Regions from separate parts of the Martinezella sp. CNPSo 3795 genome, predicted to be linked through region 1. Evidence: riboswitches for the same ligand, from Rfam matches in the RefSeq annotation. Region 1 holds a riboswitch; the other holds the start of a gene.

What was found. A riboswitch is a leader RNA that binds a small molecule or an ion and turns the genes downstream of it on or off. The one in region 1 is predicted to bind FMN.
Region 2: it holds a riboswitch for FMN, as region 1 does, so the genes downstream of both, AC13QY_RS13505 (6,7-dimethyl-8-ribityllumazine synthase) here and AC13QY_RS24065 (3,4-dihydroxy-2-butanone-4-phosphate synthase) in region 1, are expected to answer to the same signal.

The regions. Positions count from the first base shown of each region.
Region 1 covers NZ_JBXSOQ010000010.1:51,870-57,218, forward strand. Annotated here, with positions in the region: gene AC13QY_RS24050 (ABC transporter permease) at 1-347, shown strand, start outside; gene pepD (beta-Ala-His dipeptidase) at 370-1,833, shown strand; gene tpiA (triose-phosphate isomerase) at 1,979-2,740, shown strand; FMN riboswitch at 2,829-2,975, shown strand; gene AC13QY_RS24065 (3,4-dihydroxy-2-butanone-4-phosphate synthase) at 3,089-3,229, shown strand; partial or broken gene AC13QY_RS24070 (IS3 family transposase) at 3,297-3,452, opposite strand; gene AC13QY_RS24075 (prephenate dehydratase) at 3,548-4,381, opposite strand; gene AC13QY_RS24080 (aromatic amino acid transaminase) at 5,081-5,349, opposite strand, start outside.
Region 2 covers NZ_JBXSOQ010000004.1:22,102-27,450, reverse strand. Annotated here, with positions in the region: gene AC13QY_RS13520 (ABC transporter permease) at 1-690, shown strand, start outside; gene AC13QY_RS13515 (ABC transporter permease) at 687-1,475, shown strand; gene AC13QY_RS13510 (ABC transporter ATP-binding protein) at 1,487-2,548, shown strand; FMN riboswitch at 2,655-2,801, shown strand; gene AC13QY_RS13505 (6,7-dimethyl-8-ribityllumazine synthase) at 2,891-3,367, shown strand; gene AC13QY_RS13500 (VOC family protein) at 3,426-3,776, shown strand; gene phnF (phosphonate metabolism transcriptional regulator PhnF) at 3,816-4,544, opposite strand; gene AC13QY_RS13490 (class I SAM-dependent methyltransferase) at 4,546-5,232, opposite strand.

The DNA of each region.
Region 1 (5,349 bases):
TCCCGACCGCCGCCGTGACAGTGGCGGTGTTCACGATCTCCGGCGCGTTCGCGGCCCTCGCTGGGATCGTCCTGACTGCGCAGCAGGGAACCGCTTCCGCGTCCGGGCTCGGTGTGGGTCTGCTCCTGCCGTCCATCGCGGCGACGATCTGTGGCGGCGTGGCCCTGACTGGTGGCGTCGGTAGCGCGCTCAACGTCATCGTTGGATCCATGATCATCGCACTCATCCCGGTTGGCAGCTCTGTGGTCGGCATCGATCCGCGTTACCAGCAGATCGTATACGGCCTGGTCGTCATCCTTGCAGTGATTCTGACGATCGACCGCACCAAACTCAAATTCGTGAAATAACAAGCCTAGACGGGAGATTTCCGTGACTACTTTCGAAGAGCTTGAACCCAAGGAAGTGTTCAATCATTTCGCCGCTCTTTCTGCGATCCCGCGCGGTTCGCAAAACGAGAAGCAGGTCAGCGACTACATCGTGAATTTCGCTAGAGAGCGGTCTCTCGAAGCGTATCAGGACAAGATGTACAACGTACTTGTTAAGAAACCTGGCACTCCCGGCTATGAAAACGCGCCGGCACTCATTCTTCACGGCCACATGGACATGGTATGCGAGAAGGACCCGGGGGTCGAGCACGACTTCACGAAGGACGGCATCAAGCTGATTGTCGACGGCGACTATATCCGTGCGGACCGGACGTCCCTCGGCGCTGACAACGGCATTGGTTGCTCCTTCATCCTAGCGTTACTGGACTCCAAGGATATTCCCCATCCTCCATTGGAAGCCGTAATGACCGTCATGGAGGAGATGGGCAAGGTCGGCGCATCCGAGTTCGACGTCTCCCAGCTCGAGGGCACTCGGATGGTCGACTTCAACTGGGTGACCGACGAGCAGATCCTTGCGGGTTGCGCGGGCGACATTTCCTGCACCATCGATGTCAATGCTGAATGGGTGACCACTCCCCCGAACACGCAGGCACTCTCGCTCAGCATCGGCGGGCTGCTCGGAGGACATTGCGAATTTGACATCCACCTCGAGCGAGCCAACGGCATTGTGGTTCTGGCGCGCATCCTCAACTCACTGGCGAAGACGTACGATGTCCGGATTGGCCGCTTTGAGGGTGGGGCCCAGAACAACGTCATCCCAGCACATGGCGAACTCGTGCTCGTGGTTCAGCAAGCCGATAAAGCTGCAATTCTGGATGCTATCAAGGAGCTTGAAGCGACGCTCAAGAGCGAGTTCTTGGTCGCCGACCCGGGTCTGAAGGTCACTGTAACTGACGCAGAACTTTCATCCCGGATCTATTCGCAGACAGCAACCCGCCGTGTCGGCCGCATTGCGGCTCTTCTGCCCAATGGCGTCATCAGCATGAGCAGGTCCATCGACGGCCTCGTGGAGAGTTCAAGCAACCTCGGGACCGTGCGTGCGACCGACGACGGATTGACTTTCACCTGCACGATTACGGCGGGTGTGTCCTCGCGAAAGCACGACATCTTTGAACGCATGCGTGAGCTGGCCGAGATGGCCGGCGGCAGAACGGAGTTCAAGCAGTTCGGACTGGACGCCCCGGAGTTTCCGCCGACCCCGAATTCGAAATCTGTTCCCGCAGCCGTAGCAGCTTTCAAGACTGTCCACGGTCGCGAACCAGAAGTTCTTGTATCCTCCTGCAGCCTCGAGCTCGGCTTTTTCGTCAACCGCATCCCTGGACTGGATACGGTGGGCATTGGAACCGAACTGCAGCACCTGCACTCGACGAAGGAGCGTGTGAGCCATCCGTCGGTGGCCCGCTCGTGGAAGGTTGTCCGCGACTTCGTGGGACGCTTGAAGGACTGATTCAAGGATTCGGCCCAATGGACTGGCGAGGCTTGTTCGCCAGCCAACATTCTTCATTCTCGAAACGGGCACCGTCGAAGATAACCTGGCTACCGCCGAGTGCTTCTGCGTGTCCTCTTCCGACAATATTGATGAGGTTAGTTAGATGGAACACCGTGTCCGGCCGCTGCTCGTCGGCAATTGGAAGATGAACGGAATGATCTCGTCGCTGGACGAACTCGCTCAGACGGCATCGAGAAGTGTGGATTTGTCTCTTTTCGTCGACATGGTCATCTGCCCGCCTCTGACCTTGGTTCGCTCCGCTGTAGAGGGCGTCGCCACGTCGCTGCTCGAAATCGGCGCGCAGGACTGCAGCGACGAACAGACAGGCGCATTCACGGGAGACGTCTCCGCGGCCATGCTCGCCAATTGCGGGGCAAAGTGGGTTATCATTGGTCACTCCGAGCGACGGACACTGAGATCAGAAACCAGCGCCGTTGTGTGCCGGAAGGTCCGCCAGGCACTGTCAGCGGGGGTCACTCCGATCGTTTGTATCGGAGAGACCGAAAGTGAAATGCACGAGGGGCGTACGCTCCAAGTTCTCTCGGAGCAGTTGACAGCTTCTCTGCCTTCGGAGGCGGGGCAGGGCGACTTCGTCGTAGCGTATGAGCCAGTGTGGGCAATAGGGAGTGGCAAGACTCCGACAGTCGACGAAATTGCCGGCGTGCACCAATTTATACGGAATTGGTTGGATGCACAGTTTGCCGACCACGGCCCGAAGACGCGGTTGCTTTACGGCGGATCCGTCAAGGCGGAGAACGCCCGCGAAATCATTACCTGCGAGAATGTAAGTGGTGCTCTTGTCGGAGGTGCGAGCTTGAAAGCGGCCAGCTTCCTGGCAATCGCGGATGCCTTCTGCGTTTCCTAGTCCACATTTCCTCACGCAGCGGCCGCTGTTTCATTCGCAATTGGGAGAACGGGCGCTTGAGAACTCCGCCATTTGTCTCCTTTGCTGATATCGTTCTCAGGGCGGGAAGCGATTCCCCGCCGGCGGTATCGGGAAGATCCGGAACCCGCGAGCGCTTCCGGCAGCACCCGGGGAGGTTAGCAGATCCGATAAAATGCCGGAGACGATGGTATAATCCGGATGGAAGAGAGCACGCACAAAGGCGCTGCGCAGCTACAGCGTTCGAATGCTTGTTCGCCAAGGCTAAGTGGTGGCTCGTCATGATCCATGTACGGCGCGGTTTGGGGCTAACCCTTTAAAGGCAGAGAAATGGCATTTTCCCTAATTGAAGATGCAATCGCCGCTATCGGTCGTGGTGAGATCATCCTCGTCGCCGGCAACCGCCACAGAGAGAACGAGGGCGACCTCGTCATCGCATCGGAACTGGTCACTTCAGAAGCGATCCCATGATGAATCATGCGCGGCCTGATCTGCGTACTGAACCGCAGCGTGTTTGGCGGAGGCCATTTTGCCTAAGCTATGCGGCCACGGCTGCTTCGTCCAACGTAGTACCGCTCTTCAGCTTCGGCTGGCGGTGTATTCGCGATGGACTTCAGAAGTCGTCGGTGGTTGAACCAGTCGGCCATTCCATGGTGGCGAATTCCACCGTTTCAAAGCTCTTCCATGGTCCACGCGATTGATCGTTCATGAACACAAATTTCTCATTTCAATATTCTTCGACATTTCATGCCGCTACCAACGCATTTTGTAGTAGCTACCGGAGGACAGCTAGTATCTTCTGGGATAGGACCCCAACATGCGGATATCATCCCTCAATACTAACTGCGCAAGCTGTGATTCAGCCTCAACGTGTCCGGCGAAATCAATCACGTATTGATGGATGTCCAACCGTTCGCGCGTAGGGCGCTCGTAGATATTGAGGATGGACAGCCCGGAATTCACAAAGGTCGCAAGCTGCGAGCTGATCGACGCTTCGTCGCTACGAAGCACAATCGTCGTTCTGTCGAAGCCGGTCGGCCGGGCGATATCTTTGCCAAGAACCCACCAACGCGTAACGTTGTGGAGACCCGCTTCGATACCGGTGCGGAGTTCCTGGAGGTCGTAAAGTTTTGCGCCTAGGCCCGGCCCGAAAGCTGCAAGCTTTGGTGAATTCTCCTCGGCGATATAAGCGACAGTGCCCAGGCGGCTCTCACGCTCCACTCCCGGCATGTTCTCGTCGATCCAAGCCCTGACCTCTTCCAGAGCCACGGGATGACCGAGCACCTTTGTTATCGACGAGAAAGTGGCGTCTTTGCTCGCGATCAGGCTGTAGCTTAACAAACGGGGATATTCCGCAATAACCGTAACCGAGGGGAGAGCAAGAATTTGATCGAGATATGGAGTGGTCCCGACTAGAGAGGTCGTAACCGGTGCACAGATAGCGTCAACCATTCCCGATGCGTACGCCTCGAAGAGGCCATCCTTAAAGGGTACCAGTCCAGGGCCGTTGCTGAAGAGCTCAAGTGTCGCTTGATGTGTCCAGGTCCCCTCGGGTCCAATGAAGCCGACTTTTTTGATATCGGATGCATCAATGATCGGCGGCTGCCGGATTAACTTGTTCATTCCCATGTCCCGGTTGCGCAGCTCATACTGCGGGTGCTTCCATCGTTCGCTAAATGGATAACGGGGCATCTCGGGCGGTTCAATTCGTTTGAAAATATTTTAATGTCATGAAAATCAGGTCAGTTTCGCAGGCTAAATATAAACGAATACTCGGCTGGTGCCTGACGCAGGCTTTCACGTCCATGGATGCCGCGGCCGTCGAATAACCAAGGTATCGGATGGCTTCAGTTCGACGACCTCATCGGCATAGCGGAACGACATTTGATCTTCCAATATGTAAGTCGCCTGTATTCCAATGTGCTGATATCCGGCGACTTCATCTGTCACTGTGAGGAGGCATGGCTCCACACAGTTTCTATCGACGACATCCTGGTCGGTAGGGCGGTTCACGTCGAGAGCAGCAGAATTGTCGATTAGACAAAGCAATATTATGCGAAAGAAGCGAATGCTGCGAGGGAGTTTGTGAAGGAAGCATCCCCACCCTATGTGTTGACGCGAATTTCCGAACGTTTCGTGTGGGCTACACCGTTCTCGACGCTGGCACACGCGGGTGCGACCCTCGCTGTGCCGGTGTTTCGCGACGTCACAGGAGCCGAACGGTGACGAGCGCAGTTCCTTATCAATAGGCTTACGCCAACTCGTGCGTGAGCCCTGCGCCACGAGCCCACGCGTGAAGCAGCTGGCTCGTGGCGGTTAGCATCACAGCAGTTCACCGATTGCCTGGGACGCCAGATCAACCTGTTCGATACGCAGGCCTGCGAGATTTACGCGACCAGAGTCAGGCATGTAGATGCCATGAACCTCTCGGAGGTGCGTGACGTTCTCGGGCGTGACCGGGAGAAGTGAAAACATTCCTTCCTGGCCTGCGACAGCGGAAAGTCGAGGGGCGTAGATGGAAAGCCGGTCTGCCAGCGCTGTTCTGATTTCAGAGACCCGGCTTCGCATCGAGGCAAGTTCGTCGATCCACA
Region 2 (5,349 bases), on a different contig from region 1:
ATCTTGGACTCCTATTGGATCAGCATCAGGGTTTCGGTCGCCTCGGCGCTCGGCGGCGCGTTGATCGGCTTTTATCTGGCCTGGGCGCTGGTCATGGGCGGACTTCCGGCCTGGGTGCGCCATGCCTTCCTTACCTTTTCCGGTGTCGCCTCAAATTTCGCCGGCGTACCACTGGCTTTTGCGTTCATCGCCACGATCGGTCGCCTGGGCCTCGTCACGCTGCTGATGAGGGATTGGTTGGGTTTCAATCTCTATTCCACAGGCTTCAATCTCTACAGCTTCGTCGGCTTGACCATCACCTATATGTACTTCCAGATTCCGCTGATGGTGCTGATTATCACGCCGGCGCTGGACGGCATGAAAAAGGAATGGCGTGAAGCCGCATCCATCCTCGGGGCGACCACGAGACAATATTGGCTCATGGTGGCGCTCCCCATTCTCTGGCCGAGCCTGCTTGGCACGACGCTGCTGCTGTTTGCCAACGCCTTCGGCGCCATCGCAACGGCCATCGCGCTGACGGGCAGCTCGCTGAACATCATCCCGATCCAGCTCTACGCGCAAATCCGCGGCGACGTGCTGCACAACGCCAATCTCGGCTATGCAATGGCGCTCGGCATGATCGTCATCACTGGCATTTCCAATGTGATCTACATCATCATGCGTATTCGCGCGGAACGGTGGCAGAAATGAAGCTGCAAAAATTCTTTGCCTGGATCGCTGTTGTCATCGGCGCTATCTATTTCATCGTTCCGCTCATCGGTACGCTGGAATTCTCACTGCGCATGCGTCGCGACGCCTATAGTTTTGACGCCTATGCATCAGTCGTTTCGGACGCTCACTTCCTGTATGCGTTCGGCTATTCGATGCTCATGGCCTTGCTGACCATCATCTTCGGCATGTTGATCGTGGTGCCTACGGCTTATTGGGTGCGCCTCCGTTTGCCCCAAATACGCCCGATCGTCGAGTTCATCACGCTGATGCCGCTGGTCATCCCCGCCATCGTCATCGTCTTCGGCTATCTGCGCCTCTACAATTCGTCATCGATCCTGCCTTTGACAGGCTTCGAGCAGACGACGAACTTCCTTCTTGTCTGCTCCTATATTGTCTTGGCGCTCCCCTATATGTATCGTTCAGTCGACACGGCGATGCGCACGATCGATGTCGGCACCCTGACGGAAGCCGCAGAAAGCCTTGGCGCGAAGTGGACAACCATCATGCTCCGCTGCATTTTCCCCAATGTCATGAGCGGCGTCCTCTCCGGCGCATTCATCACGCTGGCGATCGTCATGGGCGAATTCACGATGGCCTCGCTGCTCAATCGTCCGGCTTTCGGCCCTTACATGCAGCTCGTCGGCGCCAACCAGGCTTATCAATCCTCGGCGCTCGCCATCATTGCGCTTGCTGTCACCTGGCTTAGCATGGGTCTGCTGCAGCTCGTTTCCCGCTTCTCAAAACTGGCTCCGGTTAAGGCGTAAGGCTTCTCACCATGGCTTTTCTCGAACTCACCCACATCAAGAAATCATTCGGCGAAGTTCAGGTCGTTCACGATTTCAATATGCAAATCGAGAAGGGAGAATTCATCTCCTTCCTTGGACCATCGGGCTGCGGCAAGACGACCGTGCTGCGCATGATCGCCGGTTTCGAAACGCCGACCGCCGGCACCCTGTCGATCAACGGCAAGGATCAGCGGGCGTTAAAACCGAACCAGCGGAATATCGGCATGGTGTTCCAGGCCTACGCGCTGTTCCCGAACATGACGGTGCACGACAACGTCGCTTTCGGCCTCAAGGTGGCCGGCATGGCAAAGCCCGACATCGATAAGCGCGTCAAGGAGATGCTGGCTCTCATCAAGCTCGATCATCTCGCCGGCCGCTATCCCTATCAGATGTCCGGCGGCCAGCAGCAGCGCGTGGCGCTCGCCCGCGCTATCGCCGTCAAGCCGCAGGTGCTGCTGCTCGACGAGCCGCTTTCGGCGCTCGACGCGAAGATCCGCATCTCGCTGCGCGAAGAAATCCGCGCCATCCAGCAGCAGCTCGGCATCACCACCGTTTTCGTGACCCACGACCAGGAAGAAGCCCTGTCGATCTCGGATCGCATCGTCGTCATGAATGCCGGTCGCGCCGATCAGATCGGCACGCCTTTCGAGATTTACAACACGCCGGCAACCCGCTTCGTCGCTTCCTTCGTCGGTACGCTGAACCTGATCGAAGGCAAGGTCGTCGATCCCGATAGCAACCGCATCATGATCGGCGATCAGGGCGTGACCCTGAAGCAGTCGGTGACGGCCTACAAGCCAGGCGATACCGTATCGCTTGCCCTGCGTCCGGAAGCCGGTTCGCTGGCGGAATCAGCCAAAGGCGATACCGCTCTCACGGGCGAAGTCTCTTCGGCACACTTCCTGGGTTCGGTCATTCGCACCCGCATGAACGTTGCTGGCAACACGATTTCCTTCGACATGTTCAACAGCCCCGGGATGATGCCTCCGAGCGTCGGCGAGAAGGTGACGCTGCGCTTCGCCTCCTCCGATCTGCTCGTGATTCAGGATTGAGAAAGCACCCTGCGTCGCAGGGTCATTTTGGAAAATTATTCGCGGACGCCGGGTCAGAAGCCCGGCGTTTTTCTTTGATTTTCATGAGAGAAAGCATTTATAGTCCGGACGTTCTCAGGGCGGGGTGCAATTCCCCACCGGCGGTATGGGGAGTTTCCTCGAGCCCGCGAGCGCCTTCCGAGCTTTCGGAAGGGTCAGCAGATCCGGTGAGATGCCGGAGCCGACGGTATAGTCCGGATGGAAGAGAGCAAGCAGGATCGCACCTCCTCCGCGCGAGGGATGCCGCGATGTTGCGTGTTCGCCCAAGGGATATTTGACAACAACCCTTGAAAGGCAAAATTCATGACCATTTCGATTTCTACCCAGCCGAGCCGCGTCGCGATCATTCGGGCTCGCTGGCATGCCGATATCGTCGATCGCTCGGTCGACTCCTTCGTTGCCGAATGGCAGACGACGGAAGGTGCATCGCCGATCGATATCTTCGACGTGCCCGGCGCCTTGGAAATTCCGCTGCATGCTCAGACGCTCGCCCGCAACGGCCGTTATTCCGCAATCGTTGCCACCGCTTTCGTTGTCGACGGTGGCATCTATCGCCATGAATTTGTCGCCAATACGGTTCTTGATGCTATGATGCGCGTCCAGCTGGACACCGGCGTGCCGATCCTGTCGGCAGTCCTGACCCCGCATCACTTCCAGGAGTCGGAAGCCCACATCCAGTTCTTCAAGGAACATTTCATCATCAAGGGCCGGGAAGTCGCCAGCGCCTGCCGCCACATCCTGGCGGAGCGCGCCAAGTTGCTGCCGGCCGTCACGGTCTGAACCAGCATCGTGGAGGCGCGGCTAGAGCTCGCCTCCACATCACAAGGGAGAAACGTCAGTGACCGTCCTACGCATCATCCCGAACCTGTCCGCCGCCGATCCCGCCACGGCCCGTCTTTTCTACCACGACCTGCTCGGCCTCGACATCGTCATGGATCACGGCTGGATCCTGACCTTCGCCTCTGAAGCGGCAACAGTGCCGCAGATCAGCGTCGCCAGCGAGGGCGGTTCGGGAACGCTCGTCCCCGACCTTTCCATCGAAGTCGACGATGTCGATACGCTTTATCAGCGCGCCACCTCCATGGGCTTCGGCATATTGTATGACCTGACGGACGAGCCGTGGGGTGTCCGCCGCTTCTACGTCCGCGACCCCTTCGGCAAGGTGGTCAATATCCTCTCCCACCGCTAGTTCAAGCTCGCGAAGAGCCTCAAGGGCTCTCCGGCGCTCTCACCGCAGATCGAGATTGAATGTAGTGCGCTCGGCCGGCCAGACCGATTCCGAATAGGTGATCGGCACTCCGTCGGTATCCGCATCCACCTTGCGCGTCACCAGCAACGGCGCGGATTTCGGCTGGCGCAGGATCCGCGCCTCGTCGGCCGTCGGCATGCGCGCCTCGATCTCCGTCGACAAGCGCTCATAGTCGGTGACGCCATAGCTGGCGAGCGCTGCCGAGATTGTCGGATGCCTCAATCTAGCCTGATCGAAATCGGGAAAACGTTCGGCCGGATAATAGGAATCCCCCAATTCCACTGGAATACCGTCGGCCGTCATGACACCGCGACGATGGATGACCGACGCGCCGATTGCGATCTTTAAATGGGCCGCGACGCGTTCGGTCGCCGGCACGATCTCGTGAACGAGCAGCTCGCCGCCCGGTTCGAAACCTTGCTCGATCAGATTTTTGTGGAAGCGGGTGCGTTTCGACAGCGTATAGTCGAGCACGCCCCTATGAACGAAGGTTCCCCGCCCCTGTTCGGCGCGGACCAATCCACGCTGCTCCAAGTGCCCCAGCGCCTGCCGCACGGTGAAACGGCTGACGCCGAACCGCCGCATCAGCTCGGGCTCGGTCGGCAATTTCTCTCCGGGCGCGAAAGTCCCGGCGGCAATATCGGCCGCCAGGATCTCGCCGATCTGATGCCAGAGCGCGCTGCCGCCCTTTCGGTCGATCGTCTCCATATCAGATACGCTTCTCCAGCCGGAACAGCAGCTTGTATTCGGCTGGATAGCTCAACGCATCGAGAATGCTCGGATAATATTTCCGATCCTTGGTGGCACGCACAAAACCATCATAGCCGAAACGCCTGACCGAAACATCGAAGCCGGCCGCCGTGAAGGCTTCGATATAATCCTGTGGCGAACGATCCTGCATGGGCGCGTTGCTGTTGTTGCCGATCAGCTCGAGCCACTTCGGCCAAAGCGGCATTTCATTGTGGCACCCGGTCACCGCGTAATAGACGCCCCCATTGCGCATGGCCTGGAACATTCCCTCGGCATGCTCTCGCAACTGCGGCAGCAGATAGATCACCTCATAGCTGAAAGCCACGTCGAAGCTGTCGGCAAAGGGCGCCAGGTCGGTCGTGACATGAAACTGGAGCGGCATGTTGCCTGCGGCTTCGACAGCGGCAGCCACCGATTCCGAAGCGATATCGATGCCGACACCGCGTCGGAACGGCCGCATGGCGTAAAGCAGCCGTAGAAAGCCGCCACGGTTGCAGCCGAAATCCAGGACGGTCTTCGAGGAGAAATCCCGCTCCGGCACCGTCTCAATGAAGTGACGCCAATAAGGGCTATGCGATTCTGCCATGGCGGCGTCGCCCTGCGGTTCCTTGTGCCATGTCGCGTAAGTCGTTGCTGCGCTTGTCATCATGCTCTCGCTGTTGGAGTGAACTGAACCCTTTATAACTCCACCTCATGACAGTCACATAAATTCGTCCGGACGACTGGACTAATAATGATAATCTTTCGCGCGTGATCAGTTAGC